Regions from separate parts of the Streptomyces sp. NPDC000878 genome, predicted to be linked through region 2. Evidence: riboswitches for the same ligand, from Rfam matches in the RefSeq annotation. Region 2 holds a riboswitch; each other region holds the start of a gene.
What was found. A riboswitch is a leader RNA that binds a small molecule or an ion and turns the genes downstream of it on or off. The one in region 2 is predicted to bind cyclic di-AMP.
Positions count from the first base shown of each region.

Region 1: linked by a shared signal. The riboswitch ahead of ACWDR4_RS40315 (transglycosylase SLT domain-containing protein) and the one ahead of ACWDR4_RS12310 (M23 family metallopeptidase) in region 2 are both predicted to bind cyclic di-AMP.
Region 3: linked by a shared signal. The riboswitch ahead of ACWDR4_RS21595 (M23 family metallopeptidase) and the one ahead of ACWDR4_RS12310 (M23 family metallopeptidase) in region 2 are both predicted to bind cyclic di-AMP.

Region 1 is NZ_JBSFMT010000071.1:47,451-56,873, forward strand. It holds gene recQ (DNA helicase RecQ) at 1-1,826, shown strand, start outside; gene fahA (fumarylacetoacetase) at 1,984-3,198, opposite strand; gene ACWDR4_RS40300 (carboxylate--amine ligase) at 3,433-4,668, shown strand; gene ACWDR4_RS40305 (FAD-dependent oxidoreductase) at 4,750-6,063, shown strand; gene ACWDR4_RS40310 (HAD family hydrolase) at 6,231-7,076, shown strand; gene ACWDR4_RS40315 (transglycosylase SLT domain-containing protein) at 7,089-7,595, opposite strand; cyclic di-AMP (ydaO/yuaA leader) riboswitch at 7,597-7,757, opposite strand; gene ACWDR4_RS40320 (polyprenyl synthetase family protein) at 8,405-9,415, shown strand.
Region 2 is NZ_JBSFMT010000010.1:107,206-116,628, reverse strand. It holds gene dxs (1-deoxy-D-xylulose-5-phosphate synthase) at 1-990, shown strand, start outside; gene ACWDR4_RS12335 (aspartate aminotransferase family protein) at 987-2,396, shown strand; gene ACWDR4_RS12330 (helix-turn-helix domain-containing protein) at 2,500-3,123, shown strand; gene ACWDR4_RS12325 (DUF6126 family protein) at 3,120-3,242, shown strand; gene ACWDR4_RS12320 (tyrosine-protein phosphatase) at 3,261-4,058, opposite strand; gene ACWDR4_RS12315 (alpha-galactosidase) at 4,228-6,309, shown strand; cyclic di-AMP (ydaO/yuaA leader) riboswitch at 6,622-6,781, shown strand; gene ACWDR4_RS12310 (M23 family metallopeptidase) at 6,784-7,794, shown strand; gene ACWDR4_RS12305 (rhamnogalacturonan lyase family protein) at 8,009-9,423, shown strand, end outside.
Region 3 is NZ_JBSFMT010000023.1:21,403-30,825, reverse strand. It holds gene ACWDR4_RS21615 (CobW family GTP-binding protein) at 1-488, shown strand, start outside; gene ACWDR4_RS21610 (DNA gyrase/topoisomerase IV subunit A) at 504-2,960, opposite strand; gene ACWDR4_RS21605 (M16 family metallopeptidase) at 3,269-4,609, shown strand; gene ACWDR4_RS21600 (M16 family metallopeptidase) at 4,606-5,994, shown strand; cyclic di-AMP (ydaO/yuaA leader) riboswitch at 6,210-6,377, shown strand; gene ACWDR4_RS21595 (M23 family metallopeptidase) at 6,391-7,164, shown strand; gene ACWDR4_RS21590 (GntR family transcriptional regulator) at 7,353-8,048, shown strand; gene ACWDR4_RS21585 (HPr family phosphocarrier protein) at 8,204-8,485, opposite strand; gene ACWDR4_RS21580 (bifunctional acetate--CoA ligase family protein/GNAT family N-acetyltransferase) at 8,664-9,423, shown strand, end outside.

The DNA of each region.
Region 1 (9,423 bases), on a different contig from region 2:
TGATGCAGGACCAGGTGGACGCGCTGCGGGCACTCGGTGTGCGGGCCGGGTTCATGAACTCCACGCAGGACTTCGGCGAGCGGCGGGCGGTGGAGGCCGAGTTCCTGGCCGGTGAGCTGGACCTCCTGTACCTGGCGCCGGAGCGGCTGCGGCTGGAGTCGACCCTGGATCTGCTCTCCCGGGGGAAGATCGCTGTCTTCGCCATCGACGAGGCGCACTGCGTCTCGCAGTGGGGACATGACTTCCGGCCCGACTACCTGGCGCTGTCGCTGCTGGGCGAGCGCTGGCCGGACGTCCCGCGGATCGCGCTCACGGCGACGGCCACGCATGCGACGCACCAGGAGATCACCCAGCGCCTGGGCATGCCGGACGCCCGTCACTTCGTGGCGAGCTTCGACCGGCCCAACATCCAGTACCGCATCGTGCCCAAGGCCGACCCCAAGAAGCAGCTGCTGACCTTCCTGAAGGAGGAGCACGACGGCGACGCGGGCATCGTCTACTGCCTCTCGCGCAACTCCGTGGAGCGCACGGCGGAGTTCCTCGCCGCGCACGGCGTCCGGGCGGTGCCGTACCACGCGGGCCTGGACTCGGGCACCCGCGCGGCGAACCAGTCGCGCTTCCTGCGCGAGGACGGCCTCGTCGTGGTGGCGACCATCGCCTTCGGGATGGGCATCGACAAGCCGGACGTCCGGTTCGTGGCCCACCTCGACCTGCCCAAGTCGGTCGAGGGCTACTACCAGGAGACGGGCCGCGCCGGCCGTGACGGACTGCCGTCCACGGCCTGGATGGCCTACGGACTGAACGACGTCATACAACAGCGCAAGATGATCCAGGGCAGCGAGGGCGACGAGGCTTTCCGGCGCCGCGCGCAGGCGCACCTGGACGCGATGCTGGCGCTGTGCGAGACGGTGGAGTGCCGGCGCGGGCAGCTGCTCGTCTACTTCGGCCAGGACCCGGTGCCGGGCGGCTGCGGCAACTGCGACACCTGCCTGACCCCGCCGGAGACCTGGGACGGCACGGTCGCCGCGCAGAAGGTGCTGTCCACGGTCTGGCGGCTGGAGCGTGAGCGGCGGCAGAAGTTCGGCGCGATGCAGATCGTCGACATCCTGCTGGGGCGGCGCACGGCGAAGGTGATCCAGTTCGACCACGACCAGCTCTCCGTGTTCGGCATCGGAGAGGAACTGGCCGAGGGCGAATGGCGCGGTGTCGTACGGCAGTTGCTGGCCCAGGGGCTGCTCGCGGTCGAGGGCGAGTACGGCACGCTGGTGCTGACCGAGACGAGTGGTGCCGTGCTGGGGCGCGAGCGGGAGGTGCCGCTGCGCAAGGAGCCGAAGAAGGCGGCGACCGCACGGTCGGCGGCCGGTGGCGGCCGGAGTGAGAAGAAGGCGAAGGCGGCGGCTGTCGCGTTGCCCGAGGAACTGCAGCCGGCGTTCGAGGCCCTGCGTGCCTGGCGCGCCGAACAGGCTCGCGAGCAGGGCGTTCCGGCGTACGTCATCTTCCACGACGCCACGCTCCGGGAGATCGTCAGCGTCTGGCCAGGGTCGGTGGCGGAGCTGGGCGGAATCAGCGGGGTGGGCGAGAAGAAGCTCGCCACGTACGGGGAGGGCGTGTTGGGGGCGCTTTCGGCGCTGGGCGGGGCGCCGCCGGTGTCCGGGGCGGCGGCGCAGGTCTCGGAGGCGGTTACTGAGCCTGGCTCCAAGTCCGCCTCCGGCTCCATGGGCAGTGACAGCGGCAGGGGTACGGGATCCGGGGCGCGGGCCGAGCAGTTGGGGCCGGACGACTGGCCCGAGATGGAGATGGAACCCGAGCCGGAGGACTGGATGTAGGGGCTGGACAGAGGGGGAGGGACCGGGGCGGCGGGGCGGGGCCGGGGCGCGTCGGTGTCCTCCCGGTCGGCGCCGGACCGGACCGACGACCTGGCCCGTTGCCTGCTTGTCCGTTGCCCCGCCCGCTGCTCCGGACCTGCTGCTCCGGGCGCCTCGCTCAGCTCGCCGACGTGATCCTGCCCGTCACCTCGCCGAGGCCTACGCGGGTGCCACCCGGACCCGGGGCCCAGGCGGTGAGGGTGACCTCGTCGCCGTCCTCCAGGAAGGTGCGCTTGCCGGTGGGGAGTTCGAGGGGGTCGGTGCCGTTCCAGGTGAGTTCGAGGAGGGAGCCGCGTTCGCGTTCGGTGGGGCCGCTGACTGTGCCCGAGCCGTAGAGGTCGCCGGTGCGGAGGGAGGCACCGTTGACGGTCATGTGGGCGAGTTGCTGGGCGGCCGTCCAGTACATCGTGGAGAAGGGGGGCTCGGAGATGGTGTGGCCGTTCACGGCGACGGAGATACGCAGGTCGTAGCCGCCGGGCTCGTCCTCGGCGTCGTCGAGGTAGGGGAGCAGGGGGTGCGTGCGGGCGGGCGGGGCGACCCGGGCGTCCTCCAAGGCGTCCAGCGGGGTGATCCACGCCGAGACGGACGTGGCGAAGGACTTGCCCAGGAACGGGCCCAGCGGGACGTACTCCCAGGCCTGGAGGTCGCGGGCGGACCAGTCGTTCAGCAGGCAGAGGCCGAAGACGTGGTCCCGGAAGGCCGACAGGGGCACGGCGCTGCCCATGGGCGACGGTGTGCCCACCACGAAGCCCACCTCCGCCTCGATGTCCAGGCGTACCGACGGGCCGAAGAGCGGGGCCGGGTCGGTGGGGGCCTTGCGCTGGCCCGACGGACGTACGACCTCCGTGCCGGAGACGACGACCGTGCCCGAGCGGCCGTGGTAACCGATCGGCAGGTGCTTCCAGTTGGGGGTCAGGGAGTCCGCGGCGTCGGGGCGGAAGATCTGGCCGACGTTCCGGGCGTGGTTCTCGGAGGCGTAGAAGTCGACGTAGTCCGCGACCTCGAAGGGGAGGTGCAGGCTCACCGAGGAGAGGGGGTGGAGGAGCGGGGCGATGGTGTCCTGGTGGGACGGGACGGTGACCCAGGCGGTGAGGGCGCGTCGGATGTCGGACCAGGTCGTGGGACCCGCGGCGAGAAGGGGGTTGAGGGTCGGGCGGGCCAGTACGGAGACATAGGGGGAGCCGAGCGCGGCGGCTGCGGCGCCCGCGTCCAGGACGTGGTCGCCGAGCCGGACGCCGACCCGGCGGTCCGTGGAGCCCGCCGGGGAGAACACGCCGTAGGGGAGGTTGTGCGGGCCGAAGGGGTCGCCCTCGGGGACATCGAAGGGGGGCATGGGTGCTGCCTCGCTCTCGTGTGTCGTGCCGTGTGGCCATGTGGTCGCGCCACAGGTTACGGGTGAGTTGCGGGCTCGGGGCAGTGTCCCCAGTGTCTAAAGAGTTCGTAATGTCCGGATAGGCCTTGTCCGGAGCGGGTGATTCCGGCTTAGCGTCCTTTGGGGGGACACGGACGGGGTGGGTCCGGTCCGTAAGGGGGACACGTGGGGGGACCCGTGGCCAGGAGCAGCACTGTGCCGTTTTCGGCTGACCATGCCGTGCCGGCGCTGATCGTGAAGTTCGGTGACTATCCGCTGCACCACGGAGGCGTCGGGGCCATCCGCAGTCTGGGACGGCTGGGCGTTCCGATGTATGCGATCACCGAGGACCGTTACACGCCCGCGGCCTCCTCGCGTTATCTGCGGCGCGCGTTCGTCTGGCCGACCACCGGGACCGAGGAACCCGACCGGCTCGTCGAGGGGTTGCTGCGGATCGGGCGGCGGATCGGGCGTCCCGCTGTCCTCGTTCCCACGGACGAGGAGGCGGCCGTACTGATCGCCGAGCGGCAGGAGGAACTCGGGGGCGCGTTTCTCTTTCCGCGCGTGGAGGCGGGGCTGCCGCGTCGGCTGGCCAGCAAGCAGGGGCTGCACGAGTTGTGCGTGGAGCACGGCATACCGACCCCGGCCGCCGCCTTTCCGCAGTCGTACGACGAGATCGAGCGGTTCGCGCGGACGGCCCGGTTCCCGTTGGTGGCCAAGAACCGGGAGGCGTTCGTGCGGCGCGCCCGGCCCGCCGTCAACGGCACTACGCGCATCGCGAGTCGGGAGGCGCTGCTGTCCCTGGCCCGTGACTGGGGTGAGCGTCCCGGCGTGATCCTTCAGGAGTATCTGCCCCGGGAGGAGGCCGAGGACTGGATCGTGCACGCCTACTTCGACGCGGACTCGAACCCGCGCGCGTTGTTCACGGGCGTGAAGGTCCGTTCCTGGCCGCCGCACGCGGGAATGACGGCAAATGCGTACGTCGTCGACAATCCGGAACTCGCGGACCTTGCCGCACGTTTCATCAAACAGATCGGCTTCACCGGAATCATCGACCTCGACCTGCGCTTCGACCGGCGCGACGGACAGTACAAGCTCCTCGACTTCAACCCGCGGATGGGCGCCCAGTTCCGGCTCTTCGAGAGCGAGCCGGGGGTGGACGTCGTCCGGGCCATGCATCTCGATCTGACCGGGCGCACCGTTCCGGAGGGGGAACAGCGCGCCGGGCACCGGTACATCGTGGAGAACATCGACCTGCCCGCCCTCCTCGCCTACCGGCGCAGCGGCTACACGACGCCGCACGCACCGACCCGGGCGAGCGGGACGGAACTGGCCTGGCTCGCGGGTGACGACCCGCTGCCGTTCCTCACGATGCTCGCCCGCTTCGTACGGCCGGGCGCGAAGCATCTGTATCAGCTGTGGCGGGCCGGCCGTCGCGGCGGCAAGGCGTAGTGACGACAACCTGCCGACCGGTCGGACGGTGGCAGCAGAGCAACGCGAAGTGGCGAAGCAGCGTCCTGGGGAGGGGACTTCGTGAATCATCCGGTAGCGGTAATCGGTGCGGGACCGTTCGGTCTGTCGACCGCCGCGCATCTGCGGGCGCGTGGCATTCCGGTGAGAGTGTTCGGCGAGCCCATGGTGAGCTGGCGGGACCACATGCCCGCCGGGATGCTCCTGAAGTCGACGCCGGCGGCCTCCAGCATCGACGCCCCGCAGCGGGGCCACACGCTGGTCGACTACTGCGACGCGGCGGGGATACGCCGGTTGGTCACGGACGAGGACATCGTCCCGGTGGAGACCTTCGTCGCGTACGGCGAGTGGTTCCAGCAGCGGCTCGTGCCCGAGTTGGAGCGGGTGCGGGTGGTGTCCGTGGACCGGCGGCAGCACAAGGGCGCGGGCGACGGCGGTGGCGGTGGCGGCGGTGGCTTCGAACTCAAGCTGGATTCGGGCGAGTTGTTCACCGCGCGGGCGGTCGTGGTGGCGACGGGCCTGTCGGGGCTCGCGCATCTGCCCCCGGAGCTGGCCGGCGCCGCGCCGGACGGGCCCTCGCCCACGGGTCCGGTGTCCCACAGTTCGCAGCACCATGACCTGGGCCGGTTCGCGGGCCGGGAGCTGATCGTCGTCGGTGCGGGCCAGTCCGCGCTGGAGACGGCGGCGCTGGCGGCGGAGGCGGGGGCGCGGGTACGGGTGGTGTCGCGGGGGCGGAGTCGTGTCGCCTTCGGTGCGCCCCCTTGGCGGCAGCCCAGGCTGCGGCCCGAGTCGCCGTTCGGCAACGCGTGGTCGCTCTGGGCCCTCACCTACTACCCGCACCCCTACCGCCACCTCCCGGCCCAGGCCCGCCACTATCTGGTCCGCCGGGTCCTCGGACCCCTCGGGGCGTGGTGGCTGCGCGACCGGTTCGAGGGGAAGGTGCAGGTGAGCGAGGTCGCGCGGATCGTCGGGGCCACGGGGGCCACGGGGGCGACGGAGGGCACGGGGGCGACGGAGGGCACGGGGAACATGGGGATCACCGGGGCTGCGGGGGGCTCCGCCGGTCGGCGGCCGGTGCTGACCGTGGAGGATCTGGGCGGCCGTACACGAGAGTTGTCGGCCGACCACGTCATAGCCGCGACCGGCTACCGCGTCGACATCGCCGCGATGGACTTCCTCGGGCACGAGCTGCGTACGGAGCTGGCGGTGAGCCGGGGGACGCCGAGGCTCGGTGCCGGGTACGTGTCCTCCGTACCCGGGCTGTACTTCACGGGGTTGCCGGCGGCTGCCTCGTACGGGCCGGTGATGCGGTTCGTGTGCGGTACGGAGTTCGCGTCACCGCGGCTGGTGGGTCATCTGGCGGCTGCGCACGGGTAGGGCGTGGACGGGGCAGGCGACAACGGGTTGGGACCGCGTTTTCGAGCTGTTCGTGCCTTCCCGGGGCGGGAGTTGGGGCTCGCGACAGGGCTGTTGCCGCCGGGATGCCGAACGTCGTCCGGTTCGGGCGGAGACCGATGTGCCGAACGATCCGTATTCTCTGGATCATGGCCGCTCCCACCTCATACGCACTTATCGCCACGGACCTGGACGGAACGCTCCTGCGTGCCGACGACACGCTCTCCGACCGGTCGCGGACCGCGCTGGCGCGCGCCATGGCCGCCGGCGCCCAGCACCTGGTGGTGACGGGACGGCCGGCGCCGAGAGTCCGGCCGCTGCTCGACGACCTCGGGGCCGGGGGGCTCGCGGTGTGCGGACAGGGCGCGCAGGTGTACGACGCCGGCGCGGACCGTCTGCTGTGGTCGGTGACCCTGGACCAGGAGCTGGCCGAGACCGCGCTCGGCAAGATCGAGGCCGAGGTCGGGCAGGTGTACGCCGCCGTGGATCAGGACGGTGTCGACGGGCTGACGCTCATCGAACCCGGGTACCTGATGCCGCACCCGACGCTGCCCGCCGTACGGGTGCCGCACCGGGACGACCTGTGGGCCGCGCCCATCAGCAAGGTGTTGCTGCGTCACCCGTCCCTGTCCGACGACGAGTTGGCGTCGGCGGCGCGTGGAGCGGTCGGTTCGCTCGCGACCGTCACCATGTCGGGGCCGGGCACCGTCGAACTCCAGCCATGCGGCATCACCAAGGCGATGGGGCTCGCGCTGGCCGCCGAGTATCTAGGACTGGCCGCGTCCGCCACCATCGCCTTCGGCGACATGCCCAACGACATCCCGATGTTCGACTGGGCGGCCCACGGAGTGGCCATGGCCAACGCCCATCCCGAACTCAAGGCCGTGGCGGACGAGGTCACCCTCTCGAACGAGGACGACGGGATCGCGGCCGTGCTGGAGCGGTTGTTCGGAGGCGGGGACGGGAACGGGAATGCGGACCGGGCGTGGCGGTGAGGGCGGGCCGGCCTAGTAGGCGCCGTACACGTTGTCTATCGAGCCGTATCGCGCCGCCGCGTAGTTGCAGGCCGCGGTGATGTTCGCGATCGGGTCGTAGGGGTCGTACGAGGTGCCGGGGACGTGGTAGGCGGCGAAGGTCGGGTCGATGACCTGGAGGAGGCCCTTTGAGGGGGTGCCGGCTGCCGCGTTCGAGTCCCAGTTGTTGATGGCGTACGGGTTGCCCGACGACTCGCGGATGATGTTGCGGTAGATGCCGTCGTACGTTCCCGGGATTCCGTTCTGCGCCATGACGTCGAGCGATTCGCGGATCCAGCCGTCCAGGTTGTTCGCGTAGTTCGTCACCGAGGAGACGGACGAGACGGACGAGACGGACGACGGTGCGGCTGATGCCGTTGTCGCGGTCAGGAAGGGGAAGGCCAGGGCTGCGGCGGCCGTTCCTGTGATGGCGAGTGTGCGCGGGAGCGTGAGCGGGCGGCGGGTGGTTCTCGCGCGGTTGTGCTGACCTCGTGCGGGCATGGTGAGTCCTCTCCGACGCCTGCGAGGTGAGCTGTCGGGTTCGGGCGGGAGATGCCCGGCCGGGCGCGTTGTCCGCGCGCGGCTTCACCCCTAGCCGCTCCGGCGTCGTGCCCGGACCGGCGGCTTACCTGGGTCCCCCGCTCCTGCCTGCGTGAGTCACATGTGGGTGGGTGGGGATGGTGCTCTGCGGGCGGTGGCAGGATTCGGCGATCCGCCCGGCGTGGCGAGAACGTATGCGAGAGCACACGGGTGGAACAAGGGGCGGAAGCAGAGGACTTGGTCATTTGGGGCGCACGTTGGGGACAAAACGGGCGGTGGTGCGGAGTGGGTGGGAAGCAACTTGCCTTTTGCGAATGGGGAGTTTGTGGGGAGGGGGTGGTGGGGGCCGGGTTTTGGAGTGACTCGAATCACGGGGTGGGGGTAGTCGTGATGTGGGCAGGATGGGTGGCGTTAATGGGGGGTTTTAGGGTTTTTATGCTTCTTGCGGGTGTGTCCGTCGGGAGGGCGGAACCTCTCGTGCGATGCGCGTCGTTGTCGTAGCGACGGGTACGACGGGTGCCGTCAGGGAGGTGGTGGCGTATGCGCGCGTGCGGTCGCGGGTGTCACTGGTGGGGCGCGGGATGTTTATGAATGTCCATACTTATGGGCTGATCAAAAACATTCCGGTCGTGATCCGATACCGCCTGGCCTGGACGGGCGGGCGCTCGTGGTGATCGAAACGTGACCGGATACGCTGACTTGAGTGATGGCAGCGACCTATCGACACACCGTGTGACCGCCAGTAGACACCAGCAGACAGGAGATCCCTCGTGACCGTCGTCGGGCCGTTCGGGCTGAGCGTGCGGGACCAGGCTCTCGAAGCCGATGTCCAGGCCGGATTGGCGGCTGTCGAGGAAGGGTTGCTCGAAGCCACCAAGAGCGAGGTGCCCTTCATCACGGAGGCCGCGCAGCACCTCGTACGGGCCGGCGGGAAGCGGTTCCGGCCGTTGCTCGTGATGCTCGCCTCGCAGTTCGGGGACCGGCACGCGCCGGGGATCGTCCCGTCGGCGGTGGTAGTGGAGCTGACCCACCTCGCGACGCTGTACCACGACGACGTCATGGACGAGGCCGAGGTGCGGCGCGGGGTGCCCAGCGCCAACACGCGCTGGGGGAACTCCGTCGCGGTCCTGACCGGCGACTTTCTCTTCGCGCGCGCCTCGCACATCCTCGCCGACCTCGGGCCCGAGGCGGTGCGGGTGCAGGCGGAGGCGTTCGAGCGGCTGGTGACCGGGCAGATCCTGGAGACGGCGGGGCCGTCCGACGGGCGGGACCCTGTCGAGCACTATCTGGATGTGCTGGGCGGGAAGACCGGGTCGCTGGTGGCCGTGGCCTGCCGGTTCGGGGCGATGATGTCCGGCGCCGACGACAGTGTCGTGGATGTGCTCACCCAGTACGGGGAGCGGCTCGGGGTCGCCTTCCAGCTCGCGGACGACGTGCTGGACATCGCGTCCGACTCCCACGAGTCGGGGAAGACGCCGGGAACGGATCTGCGGGAGGGCATTCCCACGATGCCCGTGCTGCGGTTGCGGGAGCGGGTGGCCCGGATGGGGCTGGCCGAGGATGTCGCGCTGTGCGAGTTGCTGGACTCCGATCTGAGTGACGACGCGCGGCACGCGGAGGCGTTGGCCCGGCTGCGGGTGCATCCGGCGTTGGAGCAGGCCCGGCGGGACACGGTGCGGTACGCGCAGGAGGCGCGGGCTGCGTTGGTGCCGTTGGTGGAGTGCGATGCGAAGGTGGCGTTGGGGGAGATGTGCGACGCGGTGGTGCATCGGGCTGGGTAGTTTTTTCG
Region 2 (9,423 bases):
TCCAACGGGCCTTCCTGGACCTCGGTGTTCGGCGACGAGATCGTGAAGATCGGGGAGGAGCGGGACGACGTCGTCGCGATCACGGCGGCCATGCTGCATCCCGTGGGCCTCGGCAAGTTCGCCGAGCGGTTCCCCGACCGGGTGTGGGACGTCGGGATCGCCGAGCAGCACGCGGCCGTCTCGGCGGCGGGGCTGGCGACAGGGGGTCTGCATCCCGTCGTCGCCGTGTACGCCACCTTCCTCAACCGCGCCTTCGACCAGTTGCTGATGGACATCGCGCTGCACCGGTGCGGGGTGACGTTCGTGCTGGACCGCGCCGGTGTCACGGGAGTTGACGGCGCGTCACACAACGGGATGTGGGACCTGTCCATCCTCCAGGTCGTGCCGGGACTCCGGATCGCCGCACCGCGCGACGCCGACCAACTCCGCGCCCAGCTGCGGGAGGCGGTGGCCGTCGACGACGCGCCCACGCTGATCCGGTTCCCCAAGGAGTCGGTGGGGCCGGCGATCGAGGCGGTCGGCCATGTGGGCGGCATGCATGTCCTGCACCGGTCCGAGGAGGCCGCCGAGGTGCTCCTGGTGGCCGTCGGGGTGATGGCCCCGGTGTGTCTCCAGGCCGCCGAGCTGCTGGAGGCACGCGGCATCAACTGCACGGTCGTGGACCCGCGTTGGGTCAAGCCCGTCGACCCCGCGCTGCCGGGGCTCGCCGCCGGACACCGGATGGTGGCCGTCGTCGAGGACAACAGCCGGGCGTCCGGGGTCGGCGCGGCGGTCGCGCTCGCCCTCGGCGATGCCGATGTCGACGTACCCGTACGGCGGTTCGGGATCCCGGAGCAGTTCCTCGCGCACGCCAAGCGCGGTGAGGTGCTCGCCGACATCGGCCTCACGCCCGTCGAGATCGCAGGGCGGATCAGCGCAGGGCTGGCCGTCAAGGACGAGCTGTCCAAGGAAGAGCCGCCCAAGGGGAAGGCCAAGGAGAAACAGGAATGACGACCGCTGAACCCGGTTCCCCGTCGGGGGAGTTCGACCTCGGCGCGCTGCTGGCCGAGCGCGGCGCCGAACGCTACGAGCTGCATGCCAAGCACCTCAACCACCAGCTCCCGCGCATGCTGCACACCATCGGCTTCGACAAGGTCTACGAGCGGGCCGAGGGCGCGTACTTCTGGGACGCGGACGGCAACGACTACCTCGACATGCTCGCCGGGTTCGGGGTGATGGGCCTCGGCCGCCATCACCCCGTGGTGCGCAAGGCGCTGCACGACGTCCTCGACGCCCAGCTCGCCGACCTCACCCGCTTCGACTGCCAGCCACTGCCCGGACTGCTCGCGGAGCGGCTCCTCACCCACAGCCCGCATCTGGACCGGGTGTTCTTCGGCAACAGCGGAACGGAGGCGGTGGAGACCGCGCTGAAGTTCGCCCGGTATGCCACCGGGAAGCCGCGCGTCCTGTACTGCGCGCACGCCTTCCACGGCCTGACCACCGGCTCCCTGTCGGTGAACGGCGAGGACGGCTTCCGGGACGGCTTCGCCCCGCTGCTGCCCGACACGGCCGTACCGCTCGGTGATCTCGACGCCTTGGCACGGGAGTTGAAGAAGGGCGACGTGGCCGCCCTGATCGTCGAGCCGATCCAGGGCAAGGGCGTGCACGAGGCACCCCCCGGATATCTGCGCGCCGCGCAGGAGTTGCTGCACAAGCACAAGGCGCTGCTCATCGCGGACGAGGTGCAGACCGGCCTCGGGCGGACCGGTGACTTCTACGCCTATCAGCACGAGGAGGGGGTCGAGCCCGACCTGGTGTGCGTGGCCAAGGCGCTCTCCGGCGGGTATGTGCCCGTCGGAGCCACCCTCGGCAAGGAGTGGATCTTCAAGAAGGTCTACTCGTCGATCGACCGCGTCCTCGTGCACTCGGCCAGCTTCGGGGGCAACGCCCAGGCCATGGCAGCGGGCCTCGCCGTGCTGTCGGTCATGGAGAACGAGCAGATCGTCGCCAACGCCCGGGCCACCGGCGACCAGTTGAGGTCGCGGCTGGCGGCGCTGGTCGACAAGTACGAGCTGCTGGCCGACGTACGCGGCCGGGGCCTGATGATCGGCATCGAGTTCGGTAAGCCCAAGTCGCTGAAGCTGCGCAGCCGTTGGACCATGCTCCAGGCCGCGCGCAAGGGGCTCTTCGCCCAGATGGTCGTCGTACCGCTGCTGCAACGGCACCGGATCCTGACCCAGGTCTCCGGCGATCACCTGGAGGTGATCAAGCTGATTCCGCCGCTGGTCGTCGGCGAACGGGAGGTGGACCGGTTCGTGGACGCCTTCACCGCCGTGATGGACGACGCGCACGGTGGGAGCGGGCTGATGTGGGACTTCGGGAAGACACTGGTCAAGCAGGCGGTGGCCAACAGGTAGGAGGCGGTGGCCAAGCGGTAGGAGAGGGACGGGTCGGCGAGGGGGAGCCGTACAGTTTGCCTCTGAGGCAAGGGGTTTGCCTCGGAGGTAAAACTGCGGCTGAATGGAGGGCATGAGCCTTCCCGAGGAGTCCGGGCCGGTCGAGAACCTGCCCGTCGTCGCACCGCAGCTCAGGGCGCTGCGCCGCAGGGCCGCCCTCACCCTGGAGGCCGCCGCCCGGGCCGCCGGGCTGTCGCCCGCCCACCTCTCCCGTCTGGAGACGGGGCAGCGCCAGCCCTCCCTGCCGATGCTGCTCGGGCTCGCCCGTATCTACAGTACGACGGTCTCCGAACTGCTCGGTGAGACGGTCGCCGACCGGGACGCCGTCGTGCGCGCCGCCGACATGGAGCCGACGGCCGCCGGCGGCTGGTCGTACTGGCAGGCCGGTGCCTCCGGACGAGGAATGCAGGCCCTGCGCGTCCATGTGCCGTACGGGGCGCAGGGCGACATCGTGCGCGTCCACCCCGGCGAGGAGTGGCTGTACGTCCTCAAGGGGCGGTTGCGCCTGCGCCTCGGCGACACCGCTCACGTCCTCGCACCGGGGGACAGCGCGCACTTCGACTCGCTGACCCCGCACCGCCTCGCCGCCGACGGCCGCGACGGCACCGACCTGCTCTTCGTCCACACCCTGCTGCAGAGCCCCACCGCCGCGCTCTGCCTCGGCCCGAATCCTGGAGTCACGCCATGACGGACATGGAAGAGAAGTTCCCCCGGGCCCTGTGGGTCCGGCTGATCATCTACATCGCGGTCGGGCACGTCTTCGCCGCCTTCATCTACCTGCTGTTCGAGGTGGGTGCGAAGCAGTAGCCCTGAGGGACGGCGGGCTCAGTCCAGGAGCCGCTCGCGCAGCCGCTCCCGTGTCTCCGGGGTGACGCCCAGCCCCTGTGCCAGATAGTTGTCGACGCTGCCCCAGGTCTCCTCGACCGTGTCCATGGCCGTCGTCAGATACTCGGGGCGGGTGCCGAACAACGGGTTGAGCAGCTCCAGGACCTCGGGGCTGTAGGCCTGGGCGTCGGAGCTGGTGCGGCGCACCCTGTAGCGGCGGTGCTGCGCGTTCGACTCCATGTAGTCGGCCACGATGGCGTCGCGCTCCACCCCGACGGCGAGCAGTGTCACCGCGATGGACAGACCCGCGCGGTCCTTGCCGGCCGCGCAGTGCATCAGGGCCGGGACACTGTCCTCGGCCAGCGCGTGCAGCATCCGGGAGTGCTCGGTCGTACGGTCCCGGATGATCTCGCGGTAGGAGTTGATCATCCGCTGCTCGCCCTTGCCGTCGGCCAGGAGGCTGCGCAGTTCGTCGAGACCGCCGTCCCGGACCATCTTCCAGAACTCCGTGCCGTGCGCCGGGTCGGACAGCGGGATGTTCACGTTGCGCACACCCGGCAGCTCGACGTCCTGCCCCTCCAGCCTGATGTCCGCCGCGTTGCGGAAGTCGAAGATCGTGTGCAGTCCGAGAGAGCCGAGGAACGCCGCGTCCTCGTCGGTCGCGTGCGCCAGATGACCACTGCGGAACAGCCGCCCGGGCGCCACCCGCCGGCCGTCCACGGTCGGCAGTCCGCCCACGTCACGGAAGTTTCGTACGCCACCCAGCTCGGGCTCGGTCGACGGGACCTGCTGCGTCACGGGGGCTCCCTCCCACACCGCCCCGCGGACGCTGCTCGTCGACGGGCGCGCTTCGACGATACGACATGCCTGCGCAGGCCAAGGAGTTTTCCACAGGCGTTGCCGTCGAGGGCCGTGACGCCGATGATGTTGAGACTTGGGCGTGCCTGTTCGGATCTGTGGGGACATGATGCTGGAAATCGCCGGAACCGGTCGTACGTGGCTTCTCTCGGGGCCCACGAGCAGTTACGCCGTCCATCTCACCGAGGACGACGAACTGCTGCATCTGCACTGGGGCCCGCGGATCGCCCTCGCCGACGCCGAGGCACTCACCGTCCGTCCGCTGCCGGACTACTGGCCCTTCGAGTCCCCGCTCGACGGCCGCGAGGAGTACCCGGTCGAGGGCGGCCCCCGCTTCGCCCGGCCCGCGCTGTCCGTGCGCACCGACGAGCGCAGGGGCACCGAATGGCGGTTCGAGGCGTACGAGGCGGAGGGGGACGAACTCCGGCTGACGTTCCGGGACACCGGACTGGTCATCACGCTCCACTACCGGATGCGCCACGACGTGGTGGAACGCTGGGTGACCCTCACCCATGACGCGCCCGACGGAACCGGCCCACTGGAGCTGCTCCGCGCGGACTCCGCCACCTGGACGCTCCCCGAGCGCGACGGCTGGCGCCTGTCCCAGTTGCACGGGCGCTGGGCCGCCGAGTCCCGGCTCGTGAGCACCGACCTCACCTACGGTGAGAAGGTCATCGGCAGCCGGCGCGGTCACACCGGGCACCAGCATCTGCCCTGGGTGGCGCTCGACACCGACGCGACCGAGGAGCGCGGCGAGGTGTACGCGTGCGCGCTCGGCTGGTCCGGGTCCTGGCGGATCGCCGTCGCCCAACTGCCCGACGCGCGCGTGCAGATCACCGGCGGCGCCGGATACGACGACTCGGGCCTGCTGCGCCTGGCGCCGGGCGAGTCCTTCACCACGCCCGTCTTCGCGGGGCTGTGGACGGACTCCGGGCACGGCGGGGCGAGCCGGTCGTGGCACACGTACCAGCGCGCGTTCGTCGTGCCGGACGCCGACCGGGACCGGCCCGTGCTCTACAACTCCTGGGAGGCCACGGAGTTCGACATCTCCGAGGAGCAGCAGAGGGTGCTGGCCCGGCGGGCCGCCGCGATCGGCGTCGAGCTGTTCGTCGTGGACGACGGCTGGTTCGGGGCCCGCACCAGCGACCGGGCCGGCCTCGGCGACTGGACGCCCAACCCGGACCGCTTCCCGGCGGGACTCAAGCCGCTCGCCGAGTACGTGCACGCCCTGGGGATGCAGTTCGGCATCTGGGTCGAGCCCGAGATGGTCAACCCGGACAGCGATCTGTACCGCGCGCACCCCGACTGGGTGCAGTTCCAACCGGGACGAAAGAGGACGGAGTTCCGCAATCAGCTCGTACTGAACCTGGCGCGCGAGGATGTCCGGCAGTACCTCTGGGAGCAGCTCGACGGGCTGCTCTCCAGTGCGCCGATCGACTATGTGAAGTGGGACTTCAACCGCTGCTTCACCGACGCCGGCTGGCCCGGCGAGGACTATCCGCAGCGCCTGTGGGTCGACCACGTCCACGGGCTGTACGCCCTGCTGGACCGGCTGCGGGCGGCCCACCCGGACGTCGCCTTCGAGTCCTGCTCGGGTGGCGGCGGCCGGATCGACCTCGGTGTCCTCGCCCGTACGGACCAGGTGTGGACCTCCGACAACACCGACCCGCTGGACCGGCTCGCCATCCAGGAGGGCTTCAGTCAGATCCATCCCGCGCGGGTCATGGCCGCCTGGGTCACCGACAGCCCGAACACCCAGCTCAACGGCCGGGTCAGCTCGTTGCGGTTCCGGTTCGTGAGCGCGATGGCCGGGGTGCTCGGCGTCGGCGGCGACCTCACCAAATGGACCGAGGAGGAGCTGGCCGAGGCAGGGGAGTGGGTGGGGCTGTACAAGGAGATCCGGCCCGTCGTGCAGCGCGGCGACCTCTACCGGCTGCGGCGGCCGACCGGTGGGCTGAGCGCGGTGCAGTACGTGCTCGGGGACGAGGCCGTCGTCCTGGCCTGGCTCCAGGCGCAGCACCACGGTGAGCCGCTCCCGGCGCTGCGGCTGCGCGGACTCGACCCCTCGGCGACGTACGAATGCCGCGAAACGGGCGAAGTCCACCGGGGTGCCGTGCTGTTGCACCACGGACTACGAACCGGGCTCAAGGGTGACCTGGATGCGGCAGTTCTCCGCCTGCGTCGCATCTGACACTTCTGCCCCATATGGCGCCTATGGTGTCTTCATTCCAACTCGCCTGGGAATAAAGGTTGCTGTGAATCGGGCGAGTGAGCAGCGTCATATTCGTGACCGTGTGTCGCCGTCATGTTCACGTAATTTAGGCGTGTTTTAAGGGAGTTCGAGGGGCGGAAAGATCCGTAATTCACGGACAGTGACCGGGAATTCTGGGGAGGACCACAGGAAACCCGTACACAGGGAACCCCAGGCTTGTTTCCGTGCGTCTTGGTCGCTTACGTTCGCCACCAATCCGGACGGACGCCCAATCCTGCCGCCGCCCGGAGCCCGCATCGAACACCCGACAACGGCAGGAGCGGGGGACCCACAGGTAGAACGCCTGTTCCGGTCTCTGGAACAGGCTTGGGGTTAAGTCACGTTCAGGCGTGGCCGGACATCTCCAGTCCGCACCCGACAGCTCACCTCGCAGGCGACGGAGAGGAATTCGTCATGCCCGCGAAGGGTAAGCACCGCCGTCCGAAGTCCCAGCGTTTCTCCCGCTCGATAGCCGCTGCCGGAACTGGCGGAGCGGCTCTCGCTCTGCCGCTTCTGGGAGCCACCGGCGCCCATGCGGCCACGGCGGAGTCCACCGCCCAGTCCGTGTCGTCGCTTTCGGAATCGGCCAAGTCCGTATCGGCCGAGTCCGTTTCCGCGAAGACGGAAAAGGCCGGAAAGGCCGCCGCTTCCACGTCTTCCGCCGCCAAGAAGGCGAGCGTCAGGATCTACTCGGTCCAGGCCGGCGACTACCTCTCGAAGATCGCCCAGGAGCAGAGCGTCAGCGGTGGCTGGCAGAAGCTCTACTCGGACAACCGGACCGCCATCGGCTCCGACCCGAGCCTGATCCACCCCGGTCTGAAGCTGACGATCGGCAAGAAGGCCGCGTCGACCTCTTCGCCTTCCTCGTCTTCTTCCTCGTCCTCGTCTTCGACGAAGTCCTCGTCGTCCTCGTCCTCCTCGAAGTCGACCCAGACGGAGACGTCCAAGCCGGCCGCCGAGAGTGCGACGGCCGACACCTCGACGACGACCGAGGCCGCCGACACCAGCAGCTCCGGCGGCTTCACCCTCCCCGTGGCCGGTGCCACCATCGGCACCGCCTACCACGTGTCGGGCAGCATGTGGTCCAGCGGCTACCACACGGGCGTCGACTTCGTCGTCCCGACCGGCACCTCCCTCAAGGCCGTCGGCGCCGGCACGGTCGTCTCCGCGGGCTGGGGCGGCGCGTACGGCAACCAGGTCGTCATCAAGCTCGCCGACGGCTACTACGCCCAGTACGCCCACCTCTCGCAGCTCTCCGTCTCGGCCGGCCAGACCGTGACCGAGGGACAGCAGGTCGGTCTCTCCGGTGCCACCGGCAACGTGACCGGACCGCACCTGCACTTCGAGATCCGCACCACCCCGGACTACGGCTCCGACGTGGACCCGGTCGCGTACCTCCGCTCGAAGGGTGTCGCCGTCGGCTGACACCGACACCTCACGAGGACAGCCGCCGAAGGCCGGACCCCGATCCCCGGGTCCGGCCTTCGGCATGTCCGTATGTGTGCCTTCATGATCGTCGCATTGCAGTCTTGTGGCGTGGGCCCGCGGAGCGTCGACAGGGCGAGAAGGTGGGGGCACAGTGAACTCCGTTGCTGCGCAAGCGCTTTCTACTCTCTCTGCGACTGTCTACGGAGGACCTGTGCATTCCAGTCGACGCCGAAGAACCGGCGCCGTCGTCGCCGCGATCCTGACGGCCGGGGCGCTCTCCGCGCCCGCCGGACACGCGGCCGAGCCCTCGCGCCGGGTGGTCGAGAACCTCGACCGAGGCCTGGTCGCCGTACCGTCCGGCAAGGGCACCTTCCTCAGCTGGCGGCTGCTCGGCACCGAGTACGCGCGCCATGGCAACGCGATCGCCTTCAACGTGTACAAGGGCGGACGCCGCCTGAACTCCGCGCCGATCGTCAAGTCCACGACGTACCAGGACAACAGCCGGGGCGCGGGTGCCTACAGTGTCCGGGCGATCGTCAACGGGCGTGAGCTGCGGCCGAGTTCGCCCCTCACCTTCGACAAGGGGTACGCGGAGATCCCCCTCGCCGCCGCCGACGGCTACACCGTGCAGCACGCCTGGCCCGGCGACCTCGACGGTGACGGACGCTATGAACTCGTCGTCAGCAGACTCTCCCAAACCCGGCACAGGCCCGACCTGTTGGAGGCGTACGCGCTCACCGGTGAGCGGCTGTGGCGGGTCGACCTGGGTCCCGGCTCCTACACCCAGGTCGGCGGAAACGGCGCCAACGACCCTGCTCCGGCGGCGATCAGCGGTTCCACGCCCATCGGCGGCTACCGCAACGACGACAACGTCACGGTGTACGACCTGGACGGCGACGGCAGGGCCGAGGTGCTCGTGCACACGGCCGACGGCACCACCTTCGCGGACGGTAGCGAGGTCACCGCCAACTCGCCTGCCAACCAGTTCATTTCGGTGATCGACGGCGCCACGGGAACCGAGCGCACCCGCCAGCCCGTGCCCGACGACCTGGTGGCCGACGGCCCGTCCGGCGGACACTTCGGCATCGCCTACCTCGACGGCGAACACCCCAGCCTGGTCACGAAGTTGGTCACCCGGGTAGGCGCCCGGCGCGGCGCGTTCCGGATCCTCATCCAGACCTGGGACTTCAACGGCCAGGATCTGACCAGGCGTTGGAAGTACGCGGTCCCGGCAGCGAGCGGCGCGACCAGCTTCCACCAGATCCGGACCGTCGACGTCGACCAGGACGGCCGGGACGAGATCGCCGACGGCAACTACGTGGTCAACAGCGACGGCACGCTCCGGTACGTCGTCGACGGCGCCGGACACGGCGACCGCTTCGACATCGCCGACCTCGATCCCGACCGCCCGGGTCTGGAGGGATTCGCCATCCAGCAGGCCGAGCTGGGCGTCGTACCGAAGTTCCCCTGGTACTACTACGACGCCGACACCGGTGAGCGCCTGGTGACCGGGCAGCACCCGGCGAGCTGGGAGAACGACACCGACATCGACGTCGGCCGGGGCAACGCCGCCGACATCGACCCCGGTCACCCCGGCTACGAGTACTGGACCTCCACCGCCGACGC
Region 3 (9,423 bases), on a different contig from region 2:
TCGACTGCCGGCCGACCGAGGAACGTATCGGGCAGCTGTCCTTCGACGACCTGCACGAACACGAGGAGGACGGCGGGGAGGAGAGCGAGGGGGACCACTCCGGGCATCTGCACGCCGCCTACGACAGCCTCTCCTTCAGCTCCTCGGCTCCCCTCCAGCCGCGTCGGCTGATGGAGTTCCTCGACAGCAGGCCCGAAGGGCTCTACCGCATCAAGGGGTACGTCGACTTCGGGCCGCACGACCCGCGCAACCGGTACGCCGTGCATGCCGTCGGGCCGTTCCTGCGGTTCTATCCCGAGCCCTGGGCCGACGGTGAGGAGCGGCTCAGCCGGCTCGTCCTCATCGGGTCCGGCATCGGACTGCCCGCCCTCGGCAAGGAGTTGGAGGCCTGTATGGACGACGCCCCACACGCCGACGAGCACAGCATGTGGGGCGTCCTGAGATACGTACAGGAGCCGAGCCCGGAGGGCTCCGAAGAGATCGGCTGACCTGCGCGGGCCCGTCTACATCGGGCCCGTCACCACGCCCACCGTCTTCGGCAGCGACACGCCCGAGCCGTCGCGGCGCGGGTCCATCTCCGGGAGTTCCGCCGGCATGCCGTTCTTCTGGGACGCGCGTGCCGGAGCCGGGCCCGCCCAGGCCACGGACAGACAGTCCTCGCCCTTCAGGAACCGCTGGCAGCGGACACCGCCGGTCGCGCGGCCCTTGCGCGGGTACTGGTCGAACGGGGTCAGCTTCGCCGTCGTCTGCACCGAGTCGTCCAAAGTGCCGCGCGAGCCCGCGACCGTGAAGACGACCGCGTCCACCGCCGGGTCCACCGCCGTGAACGAGATCACCTTGGCGCCGTCCGTCAGCTTGATGCCGGCCATACCGCCGGCCGGACGGCCCTGGGGACGGACATGGGCGGCCTGGAAACGCAGCAGCTGGGCGTCGTCCGTGATGAAGACCAGGTCCTCCTCGCCCGTACGCAGCTCGGCGGCGCCGACGATCCGGTCGCCGTCCTTGAGCGTGATGACCTCCAACTCCTCCTTGTTGGAGGGATAGTCGGGGACCACCCGCTTGACGACGCCCTGTTCCGTGCCGATCGCGAGGCCCGGGGACGACTCGTCGAGCGTCGTCAGACAGACCACCGTCTCGCCGTCCTCCAGGGAGAGGAACTCCGACAGCGGGGCGCCGCCCGAGAGGTTGGGCGCCGCCATCGTGTCGGGGAGCTGGGGGAGGTCGATGACGTTGATGCGCAGCAGACGGCCGGACGAAGTCACCGCGCCCACCTCGCCCCGCGCTGTCGCCGGGACCGCCGAGACGATCAGGTCGTGCTTCGCGCGCCGGCCGTCCTCGTCCGCCGGGAACGGCTGGCCGTTCGCCGTACGCGCCAGCAGGTCCGTCGAGGACAGCAGGACCCGGCACGGGTCGTCGGCCACCTGGAGCGGGACCGCGGCGGCGGTGGCGGCACCGGCCGACTCCAGCAGGACCGTACGCCGCTCGGTGCCGAACTTCTTGGCCACCGAGGCCAGTTCGGTCGAGACCAGCTTGCGGAGTTCCGCGTCCGACTCCAGGATCCGGGTCAGCTCCGCGATCTCGGCGGCCAGCCGGTCCTTCTCGGACTCCAGCTCGATGCGGTCGAACCGGGTCAGCCGGCGCAACGGGGTGTCCAGGATGTACTGCGTCTGGATCTCGGACAGGCCGAAGCGCTCCATCAGGCGTTCCTTCGCCTGCGCGGAGTTGTCGCTGGAGCGGATCAGCCGGATGACCTCGTCGATGTCCACCAGCGCGGTGAGCAGGCCCTCGACCAGGTGCAGCCGGTTACGGCGCTTGCTGCGGCGGAACTCCGAGCGGCGCCTGACGACCTCGAAGCGGTGGTCGAGGTAGACCTCAAGGAGTTCCTTGAGGCCGAGCGTGAGGGGCTGGCCGTCCACCAGCGCCACGTTGTTGATGCCGAAGGACTCCTCCATCGGCGTCAGCTTGTAGAGCTGTTCCAGGACGGCTTCCGGCACGAAGCCGTTCTTGATCTCGATGACGAGACGCAGGCCGTGGTTGCGGTCGGTGAGGTCCTTGACGTCGGCGATGCCCTGGAGCTTCTTCGAACCGACCAGGTCCTTGATCTTGGCGATCACCTTCTCCGGGCCGACGGTGAAGGGCAGTTCGGTGACGACCAGGCCCATACGGCGCGGCGTCACGTTCTCCACCGCCACCGTGGCGCGGATCTTGAACGTGCCACGGCCCGTCTCGTACGCGTCCCTGATGCCGGCGAGGCCGACGATCCGGCCGCCGGTGGGCAGGTCGGGGCCCGGGACGTGCCGCATCAGCGTGTCGAGGTCCGCGTTCGGGTAGCGGATCAGGTGACGGGCGGCCGAGATGACCTCGCCGAGGTTGTGCGGCGGCATGTTGGTGGCCATACCGACGGCGATGCCCGACGCGCCGTTCACCAGCAGGTTCGGGAAGGCGGCGGGCAGCGCCACCGGTTCCTGCTCCTGGCCGTCGTAGTTGGGCGCGAAGTCGACCGTGTCCTCTTCGATCGACTCCGTCATCAGGGACGTCGCGTCGGCCATCCGGGCCTCGGTGTACCGCATGGCGGCCGGCGGGTCGTCGTTGCCCAGCGAACCGAAGTTGCCGTGGCCGTCGACCAGCGGCACACGCATGGAGAACGGCTGGGCGAGCCGCACCAGGGCGTCGTAGATCGACGAGTCGCCGTGGGGGTGCAGCTTACCCATGACCTCGCCCACGACGCGGGCGCACTTCACATAGCCGCGGTCGGGGCGCAGGCCCATCTCGTTCATCTGGTAGACGATGCGACGGTGTACCGGTTTGAGGCCGTCGCGGGCATCGGGCAGGGCTCGGGAGTAGATGACCGAGTACGCGTACTCGAGGAAGGAGCCCTGCATCTCGTCGACGACGTCGATGTCGAGGATCCGCTCCTCGAAGTCATCGGGCGGCGGGGTCTTCGTGCTGCGGCGGGCCATCGCTGCCGGCTCCTTCTGTTTCCTGGTCGTTCGCCTACGGGGCGCTTCACTCTTGCTGAGACGTGAACGGGATCTGACGCGGACCATTGTGGACTGCCGCACTGACAACGCGGACCAAGGCCCGTGCCTGCGGCGGTGTTCGGTGGTGGGCGACGTTGCTGAAACGTACCGCCCCGGAGCCGGGGAATCTCGCTCTCGGCGTACGTCCGCCGGGAACTTCGCCAGCACTCCACACGCTTGCATACAGTGGCAGGACCGGCAGGAAATCAGCGGTTGCAACAACCGCATCCGCGATCGAAGGGACGTACATGCCCATGGGTCACACGGCCACAGCCGAGGCAGGCTCCGGCGGCCTGACAGCGACAGAGCACCGCCTCGCCAACGGGCTGCGCGTGGTGCTCTCCGAGGACCACCTGACCCCGGTCGCGGCGGTGTGCCTCTGGTACGACGTCGGGTCACGCCACGAGGTCAAGGGCCGTACGGGCCTGGCTCACCTCTTCGAGCACCTGATGTTCCAGGGCTCGGGCCAGGTGAAGGGCAACGGCCACTTCGAACTGGTCCAGGGCGCGGGCGGCTCGCTCAACGGCACCACCAGCTTCGAGCGCACCAACTACTTCGAGACCATGCCCACCCACCAGCTGGAGCTGGCCCTCTGGCTGGAGGCCGACCGCATGGGCTCGCTGCTCGCGGCCCTCGACGACGAGTCCATGGAGAACCAGCGGGACGTCGTCAAGAACGAGCGCCGCCAGCGCTACGACAACGTCCCCTACGGGACGGCGTTCGAGAAGCTGACCGCCCTCGCCTACCCGGAGGGCCACCCCTACCACCACACGCCGATCGGCTCGATGGCGGACCTGGACGCGGCGACCCTGGAGGACGCGCGGGCGTTCTTCCGCACGTACTACGCGCCCAACAACGCCGTCCTGTCGGTCGTCGGGGACATCGACCCCGAGGAGACACTCGCCTGGGTCGAGAAGTACTTCGGCTCCATCGCCGGGCACGACGGCAAGCCCGCGCCGCGCTCCGGCGCCCTCCCCGACGTCATCGGCGAGCAGCTGCGCGAGGTCGTCGTGGAGGAGGTCCCCGCGCGCGCGTTGATGGCCGCCTACCGGCTCCCGGAGGACGGCACGCGCGCGTGCGACGCGGCCGACCTGGCGCTCACCGTCCTCGGCGGCGGCGAGTCCTCCCGGCTCTACAACCGGCTCGTACGGCGGGACCGTACGGCCGTTGCGGCCGGGTTCGGTCTGCTGCGGCTGGCCGGAGCGCCCTCGCTGGGCTGGCTGGACGTGAAGACCTCCGCGGACGTCGAGGTGCCGGTCATCGAGGCCGCCGTCGACGAGGAACTCGCCCGGTTCGCCGCCGAGGGCCCCACGGCCGAGGAAATGGAGCGCGCCCAGGCGCAGTTGGAGCGCGAGTGGCTGGACCGCCTCGGCACGGTCGCGGGCCGCGCCGACGAACTGTGCCGCTTCGCCGTGCTGTTCGGTGACCCGCAGCTCGCGCTGACCGCCGTCCAGCGCGTGCTGGAGGTGACCGCCGAGGAGGTCCAGCAGGCCGCCAAGGACCGGCTGCGCCCCGACAACCGCGCGGTGCTCGTCTACGAGCCCCTGACCGCCGACAACGCCACCGACACCGAGGAGGCGGCCAAGTGACCGGGCTCGCCACGATGGAGTTCCACCCCCAGCCCCAGGCGGGCGAGGCCAGGCCCTGGGCCTTCCCGGCCCCCGGACGCGGCACGCTCGGCAACGGCCTGACCGTCCTGCGCTGCCACCGCCCCGGCCAGCAGATCGTCGCCGTCGAGGTACTCGTCGACGCTCCCCTGGAGGCCGAGCCGGCCGGTCTCGACGGCGTGGCCACGATCATGGCCAGGGCCTTCTCCGAAGGCACCGACAAGCACTCCGCCGAGGAGTTCGCCGCCGAACTGGAGCGCTGCGGCGCCACCCTCGACGCGCACGCCGACCACCCCTGCGTACGCCTCAGCCTCGAAGTCCCCGTGTCGCGGCTCCCCAAGGCGCTCGGTCTGCTGGCCGACGCCCTCAGGGCACCCGCGTTCGCGGACAGCGAGATCGAGCGGCTGGTGCGCAACCGGCTCGACGAGATCCCGCACGAGACGGCCAACCCGGCCCGCCGCTCCGCCAAGCAGCTCTACAAGGAGCTGTTCCCGGAGACCTCGCGCATGTCGCGTCCGCGCCAGGGCACCGAGGAGACGGTCGCGAAGATCGACTCCGCGGCCGTACGGGCCTTCTACGAGAGGCATGTCCGCCCCGCCACGGCCACCGCCGTGGTCGTCGGCGACCTCACCGGTGTCGACCTGGACGCGCTGCTCGGCGACACCCTGGGGGAGTGGACCGGCTCGACGGCCGAACCGCGGCCCGTGCCGCCGGTGACCGCCGACGACACCGGCCGGGTCGTCATCGTGGACCGCCCGGGCGCCGTACAGACCCAGCTGCTCATCGGCCGCGTCGGCGCCGACCGGCACGACCGCGTCTGGGCCGCCCAGGTCCTCGGCACGTACTGCCTCGGCGGCACCCTCACCTCCCGCCTGGACCGCGTTCTGCGCGAGGAGAAGGGCTACACCTACGGTGTGCGGGCGTTCGGCCAGGTCCTGCGCTCGGCCCCGGACGGTTCGGGCGCCGCGCTGCTCGCCATCAGCGGCTCCGTCGACACCCCGAACACCGGTCCCGCCCTGGAGGACCTGTGGAAGGTGCTGCGCACGCTCGCGGCCGAGGGGCTCACAGACGCCGAGCGTGATGTCGCGGTGCAGAACCTGGTGGGCGTCGCTCCGCTCAAGTACGAAACTGCGGCGGCCGTGGCGAGCACGCTGGCCGACCAGGTGGAGCAGCACCTGCCTGACGACTACCAGGCCACGCTGTACCGGCAGCTCGCCGCCACCGGCACCGTGGAGGCCACGGCGGCGGCCGTGAACGCCTTCCCGGTGGACCGGCTGGTGACGGTCCTCGTCGGCGACGCGGCGACGATCGAGGAGCCCGTCCGGGCCCTCGGTATCGGCGAAGTGACCGTCGTACCCGCCGAGTAACGGCACCCGCGTACACGACAGGGGCCCGGTGACGGAAGCGTCACCGGGCCCCTCTTGTCCATATTGATGTGCAAGTTGCCCGTATTGATGGAGAGGTTGACCGTCTGCCCTGTGGCATACGCTACAAAACCCGTGATCGGTTTGTTGATTGAAAGTTGTGCGGCTTAGCGTCGGTCCGGCTGTCCGTCACGCAGTGCGCCGCAGCCGCGGCACCCGGACAGTCATCGCCGAGTCCCCACATGGCGCGAGCCAGGGGAGCCGGGGACCCACACTGTGCAGTCCCTGGGGTGAATCGGACGCCCGCGCGCCCAGCGAGGGGGTCCGTAGGAGACCTTCCTGCTCCGAACCCGTCAGCTAACCCGGTAGGCGAGAAGGAAGGAAAGGACCAGCCACTACATGGCGTTCACCCGCGCCACCGGGAAGCACCGTCGTCCCCGCCGCCCCAGCCTTGTCACCCGTACGACCGTCCGCGCGGCCGGCGTCGCGGCCCTCGCCACCACCGGCGCCGTCGGCAGCCTCGCCGCCCCGGCGCTCGCCGCGGAGTCCGCGGTCGAGCAGACCGGCCTCACCCCGGTGATCTCCATCGGCGAGTCGCTCGCCGACCAGATCGACGCGCAGGCCGCGGCCCAGGAGCAGGCCGCAGAGAAGGCCGCCGCCGAGAAGCGGGCCCTGGCCGCCGCGAAGAAGGAGGCGGAGGAGCGGGTCAAGGAGGCACGCGAGGCGGAGGCCCGCGCCGCCCGCGAGGTCGAGCGCAAGCGCCTCAACACCTTCGTCACCCCGATCTCCGGCTCGTACATCTCCACCGGCTACAAGGCGGGCGGCGCCGTCTGGTCCTCCGGCAACCACACCGGCATCGACTTCCACGCCGCGTCCGGCACCACCGTCCACGCGGTGGGCTCCGGCACCGTCGTCGAGGCAGGCTGGGGCGGCTCCTACGGCAACAACATCGTGATCAAGATGATTGATGGTACGTACACTCAGTACGGTCATCTGTCGTCCATCAACGTGTCCGTCGGGCAGACGGTCACCCCGGGCCAGCAGATAGGTCTCTCCGGGGCCACCGGCAACGTCACCGGTGCGCACCTCCACTTCGAGGCCCGTACGACCCCGGAGTACGGCTCGGACATGGACCCCGTCGCCTACCTCCGCTCGCACGGTGTGAACGTCTGACAACCGCCCGCATCTCTTGTCGTCGCCCCGGCTCCCCGAGTCGGGGCTTTCGGCGTTTCCGGTGGCCCTGTGTCCAAAAAATATCCCTGGATTCCGGCCTGCCGTCGGAAATTCCGGTTCTCTGCAATAGAGTCACTGAACACACGTCAATCGTCGACGTTTCACGGGGATTAAAGCGGAGGTCGGACATGCGTATTCCGGCGCACTCGGTATGCACGGCGATCCGGGACGACATCGTCGCCGGTGTCTACGAGCGCGGCAGCCGGCTCACCGAGGAACTGCTCGCGCGCCGGTACGGCGTCTCGCGCGTCCCCGTCCGCGAGGCCCTGCGCACCCTGGAGGCCGAGGGCTTCGTGGTGACCCGGCGGCACGCGGGCGCGTGCGTCGCGGAACCCACCGAGCAGGAGGCCTCCGACCTGCTGGAGATGCGCATGCTCCTGGAGCCGCTCGGTGCCTCCCGGGCCGCCCAGCGGCGCACCGAGGCCCATCTGAAGGTGCTGCGCGGCCTGGTCAGGCTGGGGCAGGAGCGGGCCAGGAGGGGCAATAGTGAGGATCTGCGCTCCCTGGGCGGCTGGTTCCACGAGACGCTCGCCCAGGCCTCCGGAAGCCACGCCCTCACCGCGACGCTCACCCAGCTCCGGCACAAGATCGCGTGGATGTACGCGGTGGAGGCCCCGGCGAACCCCGTCGAGTCCTGGACCGAGCACGGGGCGATCGTGGACGCCGTGGCGCGCGGTGACAGTGAGCGGGCGCGGGCGATCACGGCACTGCACACCGAGCGGGCGACCGGCGCGCACCGGCTGCGCTTTCCGGGCAACGGAGACCGTCCGGAGCGTGTGAGGACTTCGCAACATCCCGTAAACATGACGGGCCTGCGGCATTAACACGGGCGCCGTATACAAAGAGGGTGGAATTCGCGGGGGATTATTTCTGCTGCCCGTAAACGATAAACGCGAAGGGCTCACCCGGAATTCCGGGTGAGCCCTTCGCGTGTGCGGGTGGCGCCTTTGGGGCGACGGCTGTCGCCGCCCTCAATTTCTCAGACCGTCTCGGGGAGTTCTTCCAGTCCCTCGGCCACCAGCTTCGCCAGGCGGTCGAGTGCCGCGTCGGCGCCCTCTGCCTCAGAAGCGAGGACGATCTCCTCGCCGCCCTGGGCACCCAGGCCGAGGACCGCCAGCATGGAGGCCGCGTTGACGGGGTTGCCGTCGGCCTTGGCGATCGTCATGGGGACGCCGGCGGCCGTGGCCGCACGGACGAAGATGGAGGCGGGGCGGGCGTGGAGGCCCTCCGCCCAGCCGACGTTGACGCGGCGCTCAGCCATGTGATGCTGCCCTTCAGCTCTCAGGGTTGTCTAGACCATTGTTCCATAGCGTGAAGCGTGCCGGGAAGCAGGGGGAAACCTGTCCCGGAACCGCGTTCGGACACCGGCCTGGGCCCGACTTCGGTTCCCCACAGACTGCCTCGCGACGTTGTCGGACGCGAGCCGTACTCTGGGGCGCATGCAGAACTCGTCGGACCGGCACGAGTACCCCGCCCACTGGGAGGCGGACGTCGTGCTGCGTGACGGCGGCACCGCGCGCATCCGGCCCATCACCGCGGACGACGCCGACCGGCTGGTCAGCTTCTACGAGCAGGTTTCGGACGAGTCGAAGTACTACCGCTTCTTCGCGCCCTACCCGCGCCTGTCCGCAAAGGACGTCCACCGCTTCACCCACCACGACTTCGTGGACCGGGTGGGGCTCGCGGCCACGGTCGGCGGCGAGTTCATCGCCACCGTACGCTATGACCGCATTGATGCCGACGGCCTGCCCGCGTCCGGCCCCGCCCACGAGGCCGAGGTCGCCTTTCTGGTGCAGGACGCCCACCAGGGCCGGGGTGTCGCCTCCGCCCTCCTCGAACACATCGCGGCCGTCGCCCGCGAGCGCGACATCCGCCGCTTCGCCGCCGAGGTGCTGCCGGCCAACAACAAGATGATCAAGGTGTTCACGGACGCCGGGTACACCCAGAAGCGCAGCTTCGAGGACGGCGTCGTCCGCCTGGAGTTCGACCTGGAGCCCACCGACCGCTCGCTCGCCGTCCAGCGCGCGCGGGAGCAGCGGGCCGAGGGACGTTCCGTACGGCGGCTGCTCGTCCCGGGCGCCGTGGCCGTCATCGGCGTCGGCCGCGCCCCCGGCGGTGTCGGCCGCAGCGTCCTCGACCACATCAGGGAGGCCGGTTTCACCGGTGACCTGTACGCGGTCAACAGCGCCTTCCCGGAGG